DNA from 2 places in the Streptomyces sp. 7N604 genome. Region 2 is predicted to be linked to the other one. Evidence: predicted binding sites of a transcription regulator. Region 2 holds the regulator's gene; the other holds the start of a gene.

Region 1 (6,948 bases), on a different contig from region 2:
CTCCTCCGGCTCCGCCACAACACCTCGATCCGCAAGACCATCCGCTCGGCCCTCCCCGCGGGCCTGCTGGGCGTGGGCGAACCGCTGATCTACGGCGTCTCGCTGCCGCTCGGCCGCCCGTTCGTCACGGCCTGCATCGGTGGCGCGTTCGGCGGCGGCTTCGTCGGCATGCTCAACCAGCTCGGCGACGCGGTCGGTTCCACGGCCATCGGCCCCTCCGGATGGGCGCTCTTCCCCCTGCTGAAGGGCAACACAGGACTCGCCGCGCTCGTCGCCGTCTACGCGGCGGGCCTCCTGGTCGGTTACGTGGCGGGCTTCCTCATCACGTACTTCTTCGGCCTCAGCAGGCAGCAGCGGGCGGAGCTGAACGTCGCCCCGGAGGACGCGGCGGCCGACCCGGCGGCCGCCGCGGAGACGGCGGCCGGCGACCCGCGCGCCCTCGTCCAGGGCGACCGCGACAAGGAGCCGGCGACGTCCGCCGGGGTGGCGCCGTGACAGCGGAGGCCACGGCCGCACGGCCACGGCGCCTGTATGTCCTGCGGCACGCCAAGTCCGCCCGGCCGGACGGAGTGGCCGACCAGGACCGGCCACTGGCCCCGCGCGGCCGCCGCGACGCGCCGGCCGCGGGCCGCTGGCTGCGGGACACCGGCGCGGCTCCCGACCTCGTCCTCTGCTCCCCCGCCCTGCGCACCCGTGAGACATGGGACCTCGCCGCACCCGAACTGCGCGCCGGGGGCGCCGCGCCGCAGGTCACCTACGATGCGGGCGTCTACCAGGCCACCTCGGACGAGTTGCTCGCCCTGGTACGGCAGACCCCCGCAGACGTACGGACGCTGCTGCTGATCGGCCACAACCCGGGCCTCCAGGACCTGATCCTGATGCTCACCGGCGAGGCGGACGGCGATGCCCTGGTGCGGATCCGCGAGAAGTTCCCGACGTCCGCCATCGCCGTCCTTCTCGTCCCGGATCCCTGGTCGGCCCTCGCGCCGGGTGCCGCCCGGCTGACCGAAATGGCCGTGCCGCGCGGCAGGAAGGGGTGACGCCGTACGCCGCCTGACGGCACGTCCGGCATCCGGCTTCCGTCATCCGGCGCCGGCGCCCGGCGTCGCGCGTCAGACCTCACGCCTCACGCCTCACGCCTAGGGCGTCAGGCGTCGCACTCCCCCGGTTGCAGCTTCTGCGGCTTGGACAGGGACACCTGGTCCTCCACCGCGCCGTTGGAGGAGTTCTTCACGGGCGAGGTGGCGGTGAAGTCGGTGATGGCCCAGTAGTGGTGGCCGTGTCCCTCGAAGGGGCCCGTACCCGTGTGCTCGTAGTCGATCCAGAACACTCCGGTGACCTGCTGCCGCTGGTACCGGTGCTGAAGGTGCGCCTTGTGGCCCTCGGGGACGAACGCGCTGAAGCTCTGGGTCGTGCCTGTCGACTGCCCCCAGGTGTGCTGGTACTGGGTCTGGATCGAGGCCTTGACCAGCTTGCTCAGCCCGACTTCGAGGCTGGCTCCGACGGTCACGCTGTTCGTCGTGATGTACTCGTTGTGGTCGCTCCAGGTGATGTTGTTCTGTTCGTTTCCGCCCCGGCAGTTGGCGAAGTCGGAGCTCAGCGGCTCCCAGGGGCCGAGCCCTGTGGTCTCCGGCGATCCGTACGGATAGAAGCCGCACGACACCCCGGGGACGTCCATCTCCTGCTCCGCCGCGCAGTCCTCGACTATCTGACGTGCGCTGATCTGGCCTTCGCCGGAGGCCTCCGGATACGCCTCCTCGGGGGCACCGAAGGCGGTGCCGTCCCCCAGGCAGACGTACTTGCCCTCGCAGAAGGTCGGGGTCTCGGCGAAGGCGGTACCGGCGCCCAGGGCGCCGAAGGAGAGGGTGGCCGTCACGACGGCGAGCAGCCGGGACTTGCGGAATCTCATGGAACGATCTCTTCCGGTCGAACGGGGGGGTGAGAGATGGTGCAGATGTTTCTGGAAGGAACATCTGGATGAAGAGTGACGCTAGGGAATTCGCCCGGAGCCCACAACGCATCGCACCAGAACGGCCGGAAGAGACAACGGAGTTCGACGGACCCATCGGTAACGCTTAATGTTCCGTAGCTTGTGCGCTGCCGGAGAGGGAACGCCGCGATCAGCGGCGACCGGACGGCTTGCTGCATCGATCTCGCAGCGAGCAGTCGTCGAAACGCTCGGTACACCGATACCAAGGATCAAATCGCGCCAGTCTGGCGCAGAAAAGCCGCTGGGGCGGCACCTTCACAGGTGCCGCCCCAGCGTTCAGGACGTTGATCAACCTGGGGGTCCCCCTGCTCGAGCGAAGCCGAGAGCTTGGGGGAGGTCGATCAGAAGTCCATGTCACCGCCCGGCATGCCGCCCGGGGCCGCCGGGGCGGCCTTCTCCGGCTTGTCGGCGATGACGGCCTCGGTGGTGAGGAAGAGCGCCGCGATGGAGGCGGCGTTCTGCAGCGCGGAGCGCGTGACCTTGGCCGGGTCGATGATGCCCTCGGCGATCAGGTCGACGTACTCGCCGGTCGCGGCGTTGAGGCCGTGACCCGGGGTCAGGTTGCGAACCTTCTCCACGACGACGCCGCCCTCGAGACCGGCGTTGACCGCGATCTGCTTCAGCGGGGCCTCCAGGGCCAGGCGCACGGCCTGGGCACCGGTGGCCTCGTCACCGTCGAGCTCGAGCTTCTCGAAGACCGAGGAAGCCTGCAGCAGGGCCACGCCACCACCGGCGACGATGCCCTCCTCGACGGCGGCCTTGGCGTTGCGCACCGCGTCCTCGATGCGGTGCTTGCGCTCCTTGAGCTCGACCTCGGTCGCGGCACCGGCCTTGATGACGGCCACGCCGCCGGCCAGCTTCGCGAGGCGCTCCTGGAGCTTCTCGCGGTCGTAGTCCGAGTCCGAGGCCTCGATCTCGGCGCGGATCTGGTTGACCCGGCCCTGGACCTGGTCGCTGTCACCGGCGCCGTCGACGATGGTCGTCTCGTCCTTGGTGATGACGACCTTGCGAGCGCGGCCCAGCAGGTCGATACCGGCGTTCTCCAGCTTGAGGCCGACCTCCTCGGAGATGACAGTGCCACCGGTGAGGATGGCGATGTCGCCGAGCATGGCCTTGCGGCGGTCACCGAAGCCCGGGGCCTTGACGGCGACGGACTTGAAGGTGCCGCGGATCTTGTTGACGACGAGCGTGGACAGGGCCTCTCCCTCGACGTCCTCGGCGATGATCAGCAGCGGCTTGCCGGACTGCATGACCTTCTCCAGCAGCGGGAGCAGGTCCTTCACCGCGGAGACCTTGGAGTTGACGATCAGGATGTACGGGTCGTCGAGGACGGCCTCCATACGCTCCATGTCGGTCGCGAAGTACGCGGAGATGTAGCCCTTGTCGAAGCGCATGCCCTCGGTGAGCTCCAGCTCGAGCCCGAAGGTCTGCGACTCCTCGACGGTGATGACGCCTTCCTTGCCGACCTTGTCCATCGCCTCGGCGATGAGCTCGCCGATCTGGGTGTCGGCGGCGGAGATGGAGGCGGTGGAGGCGATCTGCTCCTTGGTCTCCACGTCCTTGGCCTGCTCGAGCAGGGCGGCCGAGACGGCCTCGACGGCCCGCTCGATGCCGCGCTTGAGGGCCATCGGGTTGGCGCCCGCGGCAACGTTGCGGAGGCCTTCCTTGACGAGCGCCTGGGCCAGGACGGTCGCGGTCGTCGTGCCGTCACCGGCGACGTCGTCCGTCTTCTTCGCGACCTCCTTGACCAGCTCGGCGCCGATCTTCTCGTACGGGTCCTCGAGCTCGATCTCCTTGGCGATGGACACGCCATCGTTGGTGATCGTGGGGGCGCCCCACTTCTTCTCGAGGACGACGTTCCGGCCCTTGGGGCCGAGCGTGACGCGGACGGCGTCGGCGAGCTGGTTCATCCCGCGCTCGAGACCGCGCCGTGCCTCCTCGTCGAACGCGATGATCTTGGCCATGTGAAGTGGTCCTCCCGGACTGGGGTGGATTGCTCCGGACCGCGCCCGCGCCCGCGACGGACGGCCTGCACGCCTGACGGTTCCTTGCCCCGCCCAGCCTGCGGGCCTCACCGACCCGGTCCTTCTGTCACTCTCAACGTCAGAGTGCTAACGCCAATGATTAGCACTCTCACCCGGAGAGTGCAAGGCGGCCCGAAGGGCCTCGATGAGGGGTGGCGGTCGTGCGACGGGTGGGCGCAAGCCGCCCGAAGGGCGACGATGAGGGGTGGCGGTCGGGCGACGGGTGGGCGCAAGCCGCCCGAAGGGCGCCGATGAGGGGTGGCGGTCGGGCGACGGGTGGGCGCAAGCGTGTGCCATGACGAAGGGCCCGCACCCTCGACGGGGTGCGGGCCCTCTTCTAACGCCTGTGGTCAGTCGGCGCGTCCTCGGTCAGCCTGCTACGCGGACCATGTCCGCCTGCGGCCCCTTCTGGCCCTGCGAGATCTCGAACTCGACCCGCTGACCTTCCTCGAGGGTGCGGTAGCCGTCCATCTGAATCGCGCTGTAGTGCACGAAGACGTCCGCACCACCGTCGACCGCGATGAAGCCGTACCCCTTCTCCGCGTTGAACCACTTGACGGTGCCCTGAGCCATCCCTAACTCCCCTATTACTGGCCCTTGCGCAGGACCGCACTCCGCGGACCCGGGTCAGACTTCACCCAGACCTCACCCCCCAAACACGCGGGGTGTGCGCCGGAACGCCTCGACCGCGGCTGAATGTATCTGCACGGATGCCGTCTGCAACAGGTCAATCCGACGAGAATTCCGGGCGCACCCGATCGGTAATTCCCGTGGAATTAGCAAGAATTCAGGGCAACTCGGGCCGGGCATAACGCATCAAACCGACAAATCGCGCACACACTTGGGACACAACTTGTCGGTTCTCATATGCGTTCGGCAAGGACGCCGGCGGGGGATTGACCAACTGTACCGCGCTCAACCACGTAGAACCGCCCCCTCCGCTTCTCTCACGGAGGGGGCGATCCCGATTACGAAACGTTGTTGAGTTTTGTCCTCAACTATTTTCCGGAGCGGCCGGAGGCGCTGGAGCCACTGGAGCCGCTGGAAGGCCCCGGGAGGGCCCGGAGGGCCGGAGGCGCTCAGCAGCCGCCCGCGACAGCCGGGATGATCGAGACCCCGGCGCCGTCCGGCGTCGCCGTCTGCAGCCCGTCCTCGAAACGCACGTCGTCGTCGTTGACGTAGACGTTCACGAAGCGGCGGAGCTTGCCCGTGTCGTCCAGGACTCGCGCGGCGATGCCCGGGTGGTTCTTCTCCAGCGACTCGATGACCTCGGCGAGAGTCGCGCCCTCGGCACTCACCTCGGCCTGGCCACCGGTGTAGGTGCGCAGGATGGTCGGGATACGGACGTTGACGCTCATACGGGGTCACCTTCGGTGCGAGGGCGGATTCAGGGTTTCGTGTTCCGGTGCGGGCGGTGGCCGGGTTGTGCCCACCCTCCCCCAGAGCTTCGCCTGGGGGTATCCCAGCCCCGCGGAACGAGTGGCCACAACCCGGCGGTCAGTCGGCGAGGCCCGCCTCACGGAATGCGTCGAGGCTCGGGCGGATGGTCGCGGACGGGCCCGTGGTCGGGGCCACCGCGTCGAGCGTCTTGAGGCCGTCGCCGGTGTTCAGCACCACCGTCTCGCCCGCCGGGTCGAGCTGACCCGTCTCGATCAGCTTGCGCAGCACACCCACCGTCACGCCACCCGCGGTCTCCGCGAAGATGCCCTCGGTGCGCGCCAGCAGCTTGATCGCGTCGACGACCTGCTCGTCATCGACGTCCTCGACCGCGCCACCCGTACGGCGGCAGATGTCGAGCACGTACGGGCCGTCGGCCGGGTTGCCGATGGCCAGCGACTTGGCGATGGTGTCCGGCTTCACGGGCCGTACGACGTCGTGGCCGTCCTTGAACGCCCGCGACACCGGGGAGCAGCCCTCGGCCTGCGCGCCGAAGATCTTGTACGGCTTGTCCTCCACCAGACCGAGCCGGATCAGCTCCTTCAGCCCCTTGTCGATCTTCGTGAGCTGCGAGCCCGAGGCGATCGGGATGACGAGGTTGTCCGGGATCCGCCAGCCGAGCTGCTCGGCGATCTCGTACGCCAGGGTCTTGGAGCCCTCGCCGTAGTACGGGCGCAGGTTGACGTTGACGAAGCCCCAGCCCTGGCCGAGCGGATCGCCGATCAGCTCGCTGCAGAAGCGGTTCACGTCGTCGTACGTGCCCTCGATGCCCACCAGGTCGCCGCCGTAGACGGCGGCCATCACGACCTTGCCCGCCTCCAGGTCGTGCGGGATGAACACGCAGGACCGGAAGCCGGCACGGGCGGCCGCGGCGCCGACGGCGCCCGCGAGGTTGCCCGTGGAGGAGCAGGAGAGGGTGGTGAAACCGAAGGCGCGGGCCGCCTCGACGGCGATGGCGACGACGCGGTCCTTGAAGGAGTGGGTGGGGTTCCCGGAGTCGTCCTTGACGTGCAGGCCGCCGGTGACGCCCAGCTCACGGGCGAGGTTGTCGGCCTTCACGAGGTTGGTGAAGCCGGGGTTCAGGTTCGGCTTGCTCGCGACGTCGGCGGGGACGGGAAGCAGCGGGGCGTACCGCCAGATGTTGTTCGGGCCTGCCTCGATCCGCTTCCGCAGGCCCTCGGGGTCGCCGCTCGGCAGGTCGTACGCCACCTCGAGCGGCCCGAAACACACCTCGCACGCGAAGATCGGGCCGAGGGCGAATCGCTCGCCGCACTCACGGCAGGACAGGGCGGCGGCCGGTCCGAGAGAGACGGTTTCGGTGCTGTTCGCAACGGTTTGCACAGCCATGGATGGCGAGGCCCTTTCTCCTCATCTTTCCCGTGACGGACTTCGCCACGAGACGGAATTGGCACCTTCCCTAGCCGGGAGCCTCGCCATGCGCTGCGCGAGACCGGCTGGAGGGTTGCCGGGGCTTCAACGGGCCGTTTCCCTCTGCCC
Region 2 (6,948 bases):
AGCGGCGGGCCGAGCTCCCCGCGCTGGCGCACGTCGTGGTGATCGAGCAGGCTGACGCGCAGCCCGCTCCGGGCGACCCGGACGGCTGGGTGCTCTCGCTCGCCGACCTGGAGTGGCGCGGTACGGTCCACCTGGAGCAGAACCCGGACGTCGTACACAAGCGGATCAGCGCGATCACTCCCGAGCAGCTGGCCACGCTGATCTACACCTCCGGCACCACCGGCCGCCCCAAGGGCGTGCGGCTGCCGCACGACAATTGGTCGTACATGGCCCGGGCCATCGAGGCCAACGGCATGGTGAACCGCGAGGACGTGCAGTACCTGTGGCTGCCGCTGGCGCACGTCTTCGGCAAGGTGCTGATCTCGGCCCAGATCGGCGTCGGCCACGTCACCGCCGTGGACGGCCGCATCGACAAGATCATCGAGAACCTCCCGGTGGTCAAGCCGACCTACATGGCCGCCGTGCCCCGGATCTTCGAGAAGGTCTACAACGGCGTCGCGGCCAAGGCCCGTGCGGGCGGCGCTGCCAAGTACAAGATCTTCCAGTGGGCGGCGGGCGTCGCACGCGAGTACGCGAAGGTCTCGCAGGACAGCCTGCGCCGCACCGGCGTCAGGTCGGTGCCCCTCGGCCTCACGGTCAAACACACCATCGCCGACAAGCTCGTCTACGCCAAGCTGCGCGAGGCCTTCGGCGGCAATCTGCGCGCCGCCGTGTCCGGGTCCGCCGCGCTGGCGCCCGACATCGGCTACTTCTTCTCCGGCGCCGGCATCCACATCCTGGAGGGCTACGGCCTCACCGAGTCCAGCGCCGCCAGCTTCGTCAACCCGGGCGAGAACTACCTCACGGGCACGGTCGGCAAGCCGCTGCCCGGCACGGAGGTACGGATCGCCGACGACGGCGAGATCCTGCTGCGCGGCCCGGGCATCATGCAGGGCTACCACGGGCTGCCGGAGAAGACCTACGAGGTGCTGGAGCCCGACGGCTGGCTGCACACCGGCGACATCGGCGAGCTGTCCCCCGACGGCTTCCTCCGGATCACCGACCGGAAGAAGGACCTGATCAAGACGTCGGGCGGGAAGTACATCGCGCCGGCCGAGGTCGAGGGGCAGTTCAAGGGGGTCTGCCCGTTCGTCTCCAACATCCTGGTCCACGGGGCCGACCGGAACTTCTGCACGGCGCTCATCGCGCTCGACGAGCCCTCGATCACGGCCTGGGCCGCCGACCACGGCCTCGGCGGCAAGCCGTACGCCGACGTGGTCATGTCCAAGGAGGTCGAGGAGCTGGTCGGCGGCTACGTCAAGCGGTTGAACGAGGGGCTGCAGCGGTGGCAGACGATCAAGAAGTTCCGGATCCTGCCGCGCGATCTCGACGTCGAGCACGGTGAGCTGACGCCGAGCCTCAAGCTGAAGAGGCCCGTGGTGGAGCGCGAGTTCAGGTACCTGATCGACGAGATGTACGACGGCACACGCGAGGCGTAACCCCCTCCGGCGCGGCCCCGGCACCCCCACCCGGCCTCGCGCCGTTTCCCGCCCACCTGCCCTTTCAAGGGCAGGTGGGCGGGAAGGTTCCGGCGCGAAGCGCCGGTCGGGTGGAAGCGTGGCCGGGGCTCCCCGGTCGGCGGTTCCCCGGGGCGGGGGACAATGGGGGCATGCCATCCGCCCTGCCCGACGGCGAGCCCATGCCCAGCGACGGCGCACTGCCCCGTCACGCGCTCGCCGGCGCGGCCGCCCGTCCCCTCGGCTTCTACCTGCACGTGCCGTACTGCGCGACCCGCTGCGGCTACTGCGACTTCAACACCTACACCGCGAGCGAGCTGCGCAGCTCCGGCGGCGTTCTGGCCTCGCGCGACAACTACGCCGACACCCTGACCGAGGAGATCCGGCTCGCCCGGAAGGTGCTCGGCGACGACCCCCGCCGGGCCGAGACCGTATTCGTCGGGGGCGGGACGCCGACTCTGCTCGCCGCTGACGACCTGGGGCGGATGCTCGCCGCGATCCGGGACGAGTTCGGCCTCGCGGACGGCGCCGAGATCACGACCGAGGCCAACCCGGAGTCCGTGGATCCGCGCTATCTCGCAGAGCTCAGGGACGCCGGCTTCAACCGCGTCTCCTTCGGGATGCAGAGCGCGCGCCGGCACGTCCTGCAGGTACTCGACCGTACGCACACCCCCGGGCGCCCTGAGGCCTGCGTCGCGGAGGCCCGCGCCGCCGGGTTCGAGCATGTGAACCTGGACCTGATCTACGGGACGCCGGGGGAGAGCGACGAGGACTGGCGCGCCTCGCTGGACGCGGCGATCGGAGCGGGCCCCGACCACGTCTCCGCGTACGCGCTGATCGTCGAGGAGGGCACGCAGCTCGCCCGCCGCATCCGGCGCGGCGAGGTGCCGATGACGGACGACGACGTGCACGCCGACCGCTACCTCATGGCCGAGGAGACGCTGTCGGCCGCCGGTTTCCAGTGGTACGAGGTGTCGAACTGGGCCACGTCGGAAGCCGGGCGCTGCCGTCACAACGAGCTGTACTGGACCGGCGCCGACTGGTGGGGCGCGGGGCCGGGCGCGCACAGCCACGTCGGCGGCGTCCGCTGGTGGAACGCGAAGCACCCGGGCGCGTACGCGCAGGCGCTGAGCGAGGGCCGCTCCCCGGGGGCCGGCCGCGAGGTGCTCGGCGCCGAGGACCGCCGGGTCGAGCGGATCCTGCTCGAGCTGCGCCTCGGCGAGGGGTGCCCGCTGGACCTGCTCGCCCCGGCGGGCGCGCGGGCCGCGGCACGGGCGCTGGCGGACGGACTGCTGGAGCGGGGACCGTACGAGGCGGGCCGGGCGGTGCTGACCTTGCGCGGGCGGCTGCTGGCCGACGCGGTCGTACGTGATCTGGTCGACTAGCGCGCTCCCCTGCCCGCCCATCCTCCCGGGGCCTGGGGACGATGTGCGGGTCAGGCCGGAGCCGTGACGAAGTCGATCAACTCCTCGACCCGGCCCAGCAGGGCGGGCTCCAGGTCCTTGTAGCTGCGGACCGAACGCAGGATGCGCTGCCACGCGGCGCCCGTGTTCTCCGGCCAGCCGAGCGCCCGGCAAACCCCCGTCTTCCAGTCCTGGCCGCGCGGCACGGCGGGCCAGGCCGGGATGCCGACCGAGGACGGCTTCACGGCCTCCCAGACGTCGATGTAGGGGTGTCCGGCCACCAGCACGTCGGGGCCCGTCACCTCCGCCGCGATCCGGGACTCCTTCGAACCCGGGACCAGGTGGTCGACGAGCACGCCGAGGCGGGCGTCCGGGCCGGGCGCGAAGTCGCGGACGATCGCCGGAAGGTCGTCCACGCCCTCCAGGTACTCGACGACCACGCCTTCGATGCGCAGGTCGTCGCCCCAGACCCGCTCGACGAGCTCGGCGTCGTGCCGCCCCTCGACGTAGATCCGCCCGGCGCGCGCGACCCTTGCCCGCGCCCCGGGGACGGCGACCGAGCCCGACGCCGTACGGGTCGGCGTACGCGGGGCCGCCACCGAGGGGCGTACGAGCGTGACGACGCGCCCCTCCAGCAGGAAGCCGCGGGGCTCCATGGGGAAGGCGCGGTGCTTGCCGAAGCGGTCCTCGAGGGTGACCGTCGGGCCCTGGGCCGTCTTCTCGCAGCGGACGACGGCACCGCAGAAGCCGGTGGTGACCTCCTCGACCACCAGGTCGATCTCGGCCGGCACCTCGGGCGCGGGCTTCTGCTTCTTCCACGGCGGCGTGAGATCCGGCCCGTACTGTCTGCTGCTGCGCATCCGGCCGACACTACGGAGCCGTCGCCCCCGTGCGCCTACGACACGCCGAAGCGCGCCGCCAGCTCGTCGCGCTGGGCCCGGACGAAGCGGGCGTCGACCACCGCTCCGTGCCCGGGCACGTACAGCGCGTCCTCGCCGCCCAGGTCCAGGAGGCGGTCCAGCGCCGCGGGCCACTGCGACGGAATGGCGTCGGGCCCGGCCTGCGGCTCGCCCGACTCCTCCACCAGGTCGCCGCAGAAGACGACGCTCGGCGCGCCCCCGCGGCCCGGCACGAGCACCGCCAGGTCGTGGCCGCTGTGCCCGGGTCCGACGTTCACCAGCACCGCCTCGCGCCCGTCGCCGAGCGACACCGTCATGTCCCCGCTGATCAGGTGGTGCGGCCGGACCAGCAACTCGGCCGCCTCCGCCGCGGCCTCCCGGTCGAGCCCGTGCCGGATCGCGTCCTCGCGCAGCGTCGCGCGCGCCCGCTGCCCGCCCATCATCAGGTCCATCCGGATCGCGCCGTACACCTGCGTCCCCGCGAAGGCCGCGGCGCCCAGGACGTGATCGAAGTGCGGGTGGGTGAGCGCGAGATGCGTCACCTGGCGGCCGAGCATCTCCTCCGCCTGCCGCCGCAGCTCCGCGCCCTCGCGCAGGGTGGCTCCCGCGTCCACCATCAGCACCGCGGACGGGCCGTGGACGAGGCCCGCCGTCGCGTCCCAGCCGGGCAGCCTCCGCCGGGCGACGCCCGGCGCAAGCTGCTCCCAGCCCGCCTCTTCCCAAGTCCGGTTCATACGACGACGCTAGTCGCAGCCAGGTAGCGTTGCCCGCTGCCGGGTTCCCGCCGGCCGCCATCCCCGGCCGGCGGGAACCCGGCAGGTGGGCCGCCCTTGCCCTGGTCATACCAGTGCGCCGTACACTGGCTCGGGGGAAGCTGGCACTCAGACACAGTGAGTGCCAAGCAGAGGGCCGAGGAACCGCAGCTGGAGGTGTGCGCATGCTCAGCGAACGCAGACTCGAGGTGCTGCGCGCCATCGTCCAGGACTACGTGGGCACGGAGGAGCCGGTCGGCTCCAAGGCGCTCACGGAGCGGCACGGCCTCGGCGTCTCCCCGGCGACCGTCCGCAACGACATGGCGGTGCTGGAGGACGAGGGTTACATCGCCCAGCCGCACACGAGCGCGGGCCGTATCCCGACCGACAAGGGCTACCGGCTCTTCGTCGACAAGCTGGCGGGTGTCAAGCCGCTGTCCCAGGCCGAGCGCAGGGCCATCCAGAACTTCCTGGACGGCGCCGTCGACCTGGACGACGTGGTGGGCCGTACGGTCAGGCTGCTCGCGCAGCTGACCCGGCAGGTCGCGGTGGTGCAGTACCCGTCGCTGACGCGCTCGACCATCCGGCACGTGGAGCTGCTGTCGCTGGCCCCGGCCCGGATCATGCTCGTGCTGATCACGGACACCGGCCGCGTCGAGCAGCGCATGGTGGACCTCCCGGCGCCCTTCGGCGAGACCTCGCTCGCCGACCTGCGGGCGCGGCTCAACAGCCGGATCGTCGCCCGGCGGTTCTCCGATGTGCCCCAGCTCGTGCAGGACCTGCCCGACTCCTTCGACCCGGAGGACCAGGCCACCGTCTCCACGGTCCTGGCCGTCCTGCTCGAGACCCTGGTCGAGGAGACCGAGGAGCGCCTGGTGATCGGCGGCACCGCCAATCTCACCCGCTTCGCGCACGACTTCCCGCTGACCATCCGGCCAGTGCTGGAAGCTCTCGAGGAGCAGGTGGTGCTCCTCAAACTGCTCGGGGAGGCCAAGGACCCGGGCATGACCGTACGAATCGGGCATGAGAATGCTCACGAAGGACTGAACTCCACGTCGGTCGTCGCGGTCGGCTACGGTTCGGGCGACGAGGCAGTCGCCAAACTCGGCGTGGTCGGACCGACCCGCATGGACTACCCCGGAACGATGGGAGCGGTACGCGCAGTGGCACGTTACGTCGGACAGATCCTGGCGGAGTCGTAAGTGGCCACGGATTACTACGCCGTCCTCGGCGTGCGCCGCGACGCAGGGCAGGACGAGATCAAGAAGGCGTTCCGGCGCCTCGCTCGTGAGCTGCACCCGGACGTCAACCCGGACCCGAAGACCCAGGAGCGGTTCAAGGAGATCAACGCCGCTTACGAGGTGCTCTCGGACCCGCAGAAGAAGCAGGTCTACGACCTCGGCGGCGACCCGCTCTCCGGCGCCGCCGCCGGTGGCGGCGCGGGCGGCTTCGGCGCGGGCTTCGGCAACTTCTCCGACATCATGGACGCCTTCTTCGGCACCGCGTCGCAGCGCGGGCCGCGGTCGCGTACGCGGCGCGGCCAGGACGCGATGATCCGGCTCGACATCGAGCTGGACGAGGCGGCCTTCGGAACGACGAAGGACATCCAGGTCGACACGGCCATCGTCTGCACCACGTGCAGCGGCGAGGGCGCGGCGCCGGGGACGTCGGCGCAGACCTGCGACATGTGCCGCGGCCGCGGCGAGGTCTCGCAGGTGACGCGGTCCTTCCTCGGGCAGGTCATGACCTCGCGGCCGTGCCCGCAGTGCCAGGGGTTCGGCACGGTCGTGCCGAACCCGTGCCCGGAGTGCGCGGGCGACGGGCGCGTACGGTCGAGGCGCACGCTCACCGTCAAGATCCCGGCCGGTGTCGACAACGGCACCCGCATCCAGCTCGCGGGCGAGGGTGAGGTCGGCCCGGGCGGCGGCCCGGCGGGCGACCTGTACGTCGAGATCCACGAGCTGCCGCACGCGGTGTTCCAGCGCCGCGGCGACGACCTGCACTGCACGGTCACCATCCCGATGACGGCGGCCGCGCTCGGCACGAAGGTGCCGCTGGAGACGCTGGACGGGCTCGAGGAGGTCGACATCCGGCCGGGGACGCAGTCCGGGCAGTCGATCCCGCTGCACCAGCGCGGGATCACGCACCTGCGCGGCGGCGGGCGCGGCGACCTGGTCGTCCACGTCGAGGTCCAGACCCCGTCGAAGCTCGATCCGCAGCAGGAGGACCTGCTGCGGCAACTGGCGAAGCTGCGCGGCGAGGAACGGCCGCTGGGCCAGTTCCAGCCGGGTCAGCAGGGCCTCTTCTCCCGCCTGAAGGACGCCTTCAACGGCCGCTAGCCGTGGTGTGGGGGGTCTTTTTTAGGGGGGGGGGGGGGGTTCCCCCCTCCCCCCCAAAA

The links. The regulator HrcA, encoded in region 2, represses chaperone genes, less so after heat shock. The targets are predictions, from matches to a motif close to TTNGCACTCNGNNNNNCNGAGTGCNAA.
Region 1: groL (chaperonin GroEL) is a predicted target of HrcA. The motif match lies at 4,079-4,105, and genes of this name have one in related genera.

What each region holds. Positions count from the first base shown of each region.
Region 1 is NZ_JBQQBX010000022.1:127,197-134,144, forward strand. Features, by position in the region: gene ACTWP8_RS24330 (PTS transporter subunit EIIC) at 1-495, shown strand, start outside; gene ACTWP8_RS24335 (SixA phosphatase family protein) at 492-1,040, shown strand; gene ACTWP8_RS24340 (hypothetical protein) at 1,148-1,909, opposite strand; gene groL (chaperonin GroEL) at 2,332-3,954, opposite strand; gene ACTWP8_RS24350 (cold-shock protein) at 4,384-4,587, opposite strand; gene ACTWP8_RS24355 (ubiquitin-like small modifier protein 1) at 5,094-5,372, opposite strand; gene thrC (threonine synthase) at 5,512-6,798, opposite strand; SAM riboswitch class I at 6,817-6,948, opposite strand, start outside.
Region 2 is NZ_JBQQBX010000009.1:1-6,948, reverse strand. Features, by position in the region: gene ACTWP8_RS11680 (AMP-dependent synthetase/ligase) at 1-1,478, shown strand, start outside; gene hemW (radical SAM family heme chaperone HemW) at 1,649-2,881, shown strand; gene ACTWP8_RS11670 (DUF3097 domain-containing protein) at 2,932-3,759, opposite strand; gene ACTWP8_RS11665 (MBL fold metallo-hydrolase) at 3,795-4,532, opposite strand; gene hrcA (heat-inducible transcriptional repressor HrcA) at 4,736-5,752, shown strand; gene dnaJ (molecular chaperone DnaJ) at 5,753-6,889, shown strand.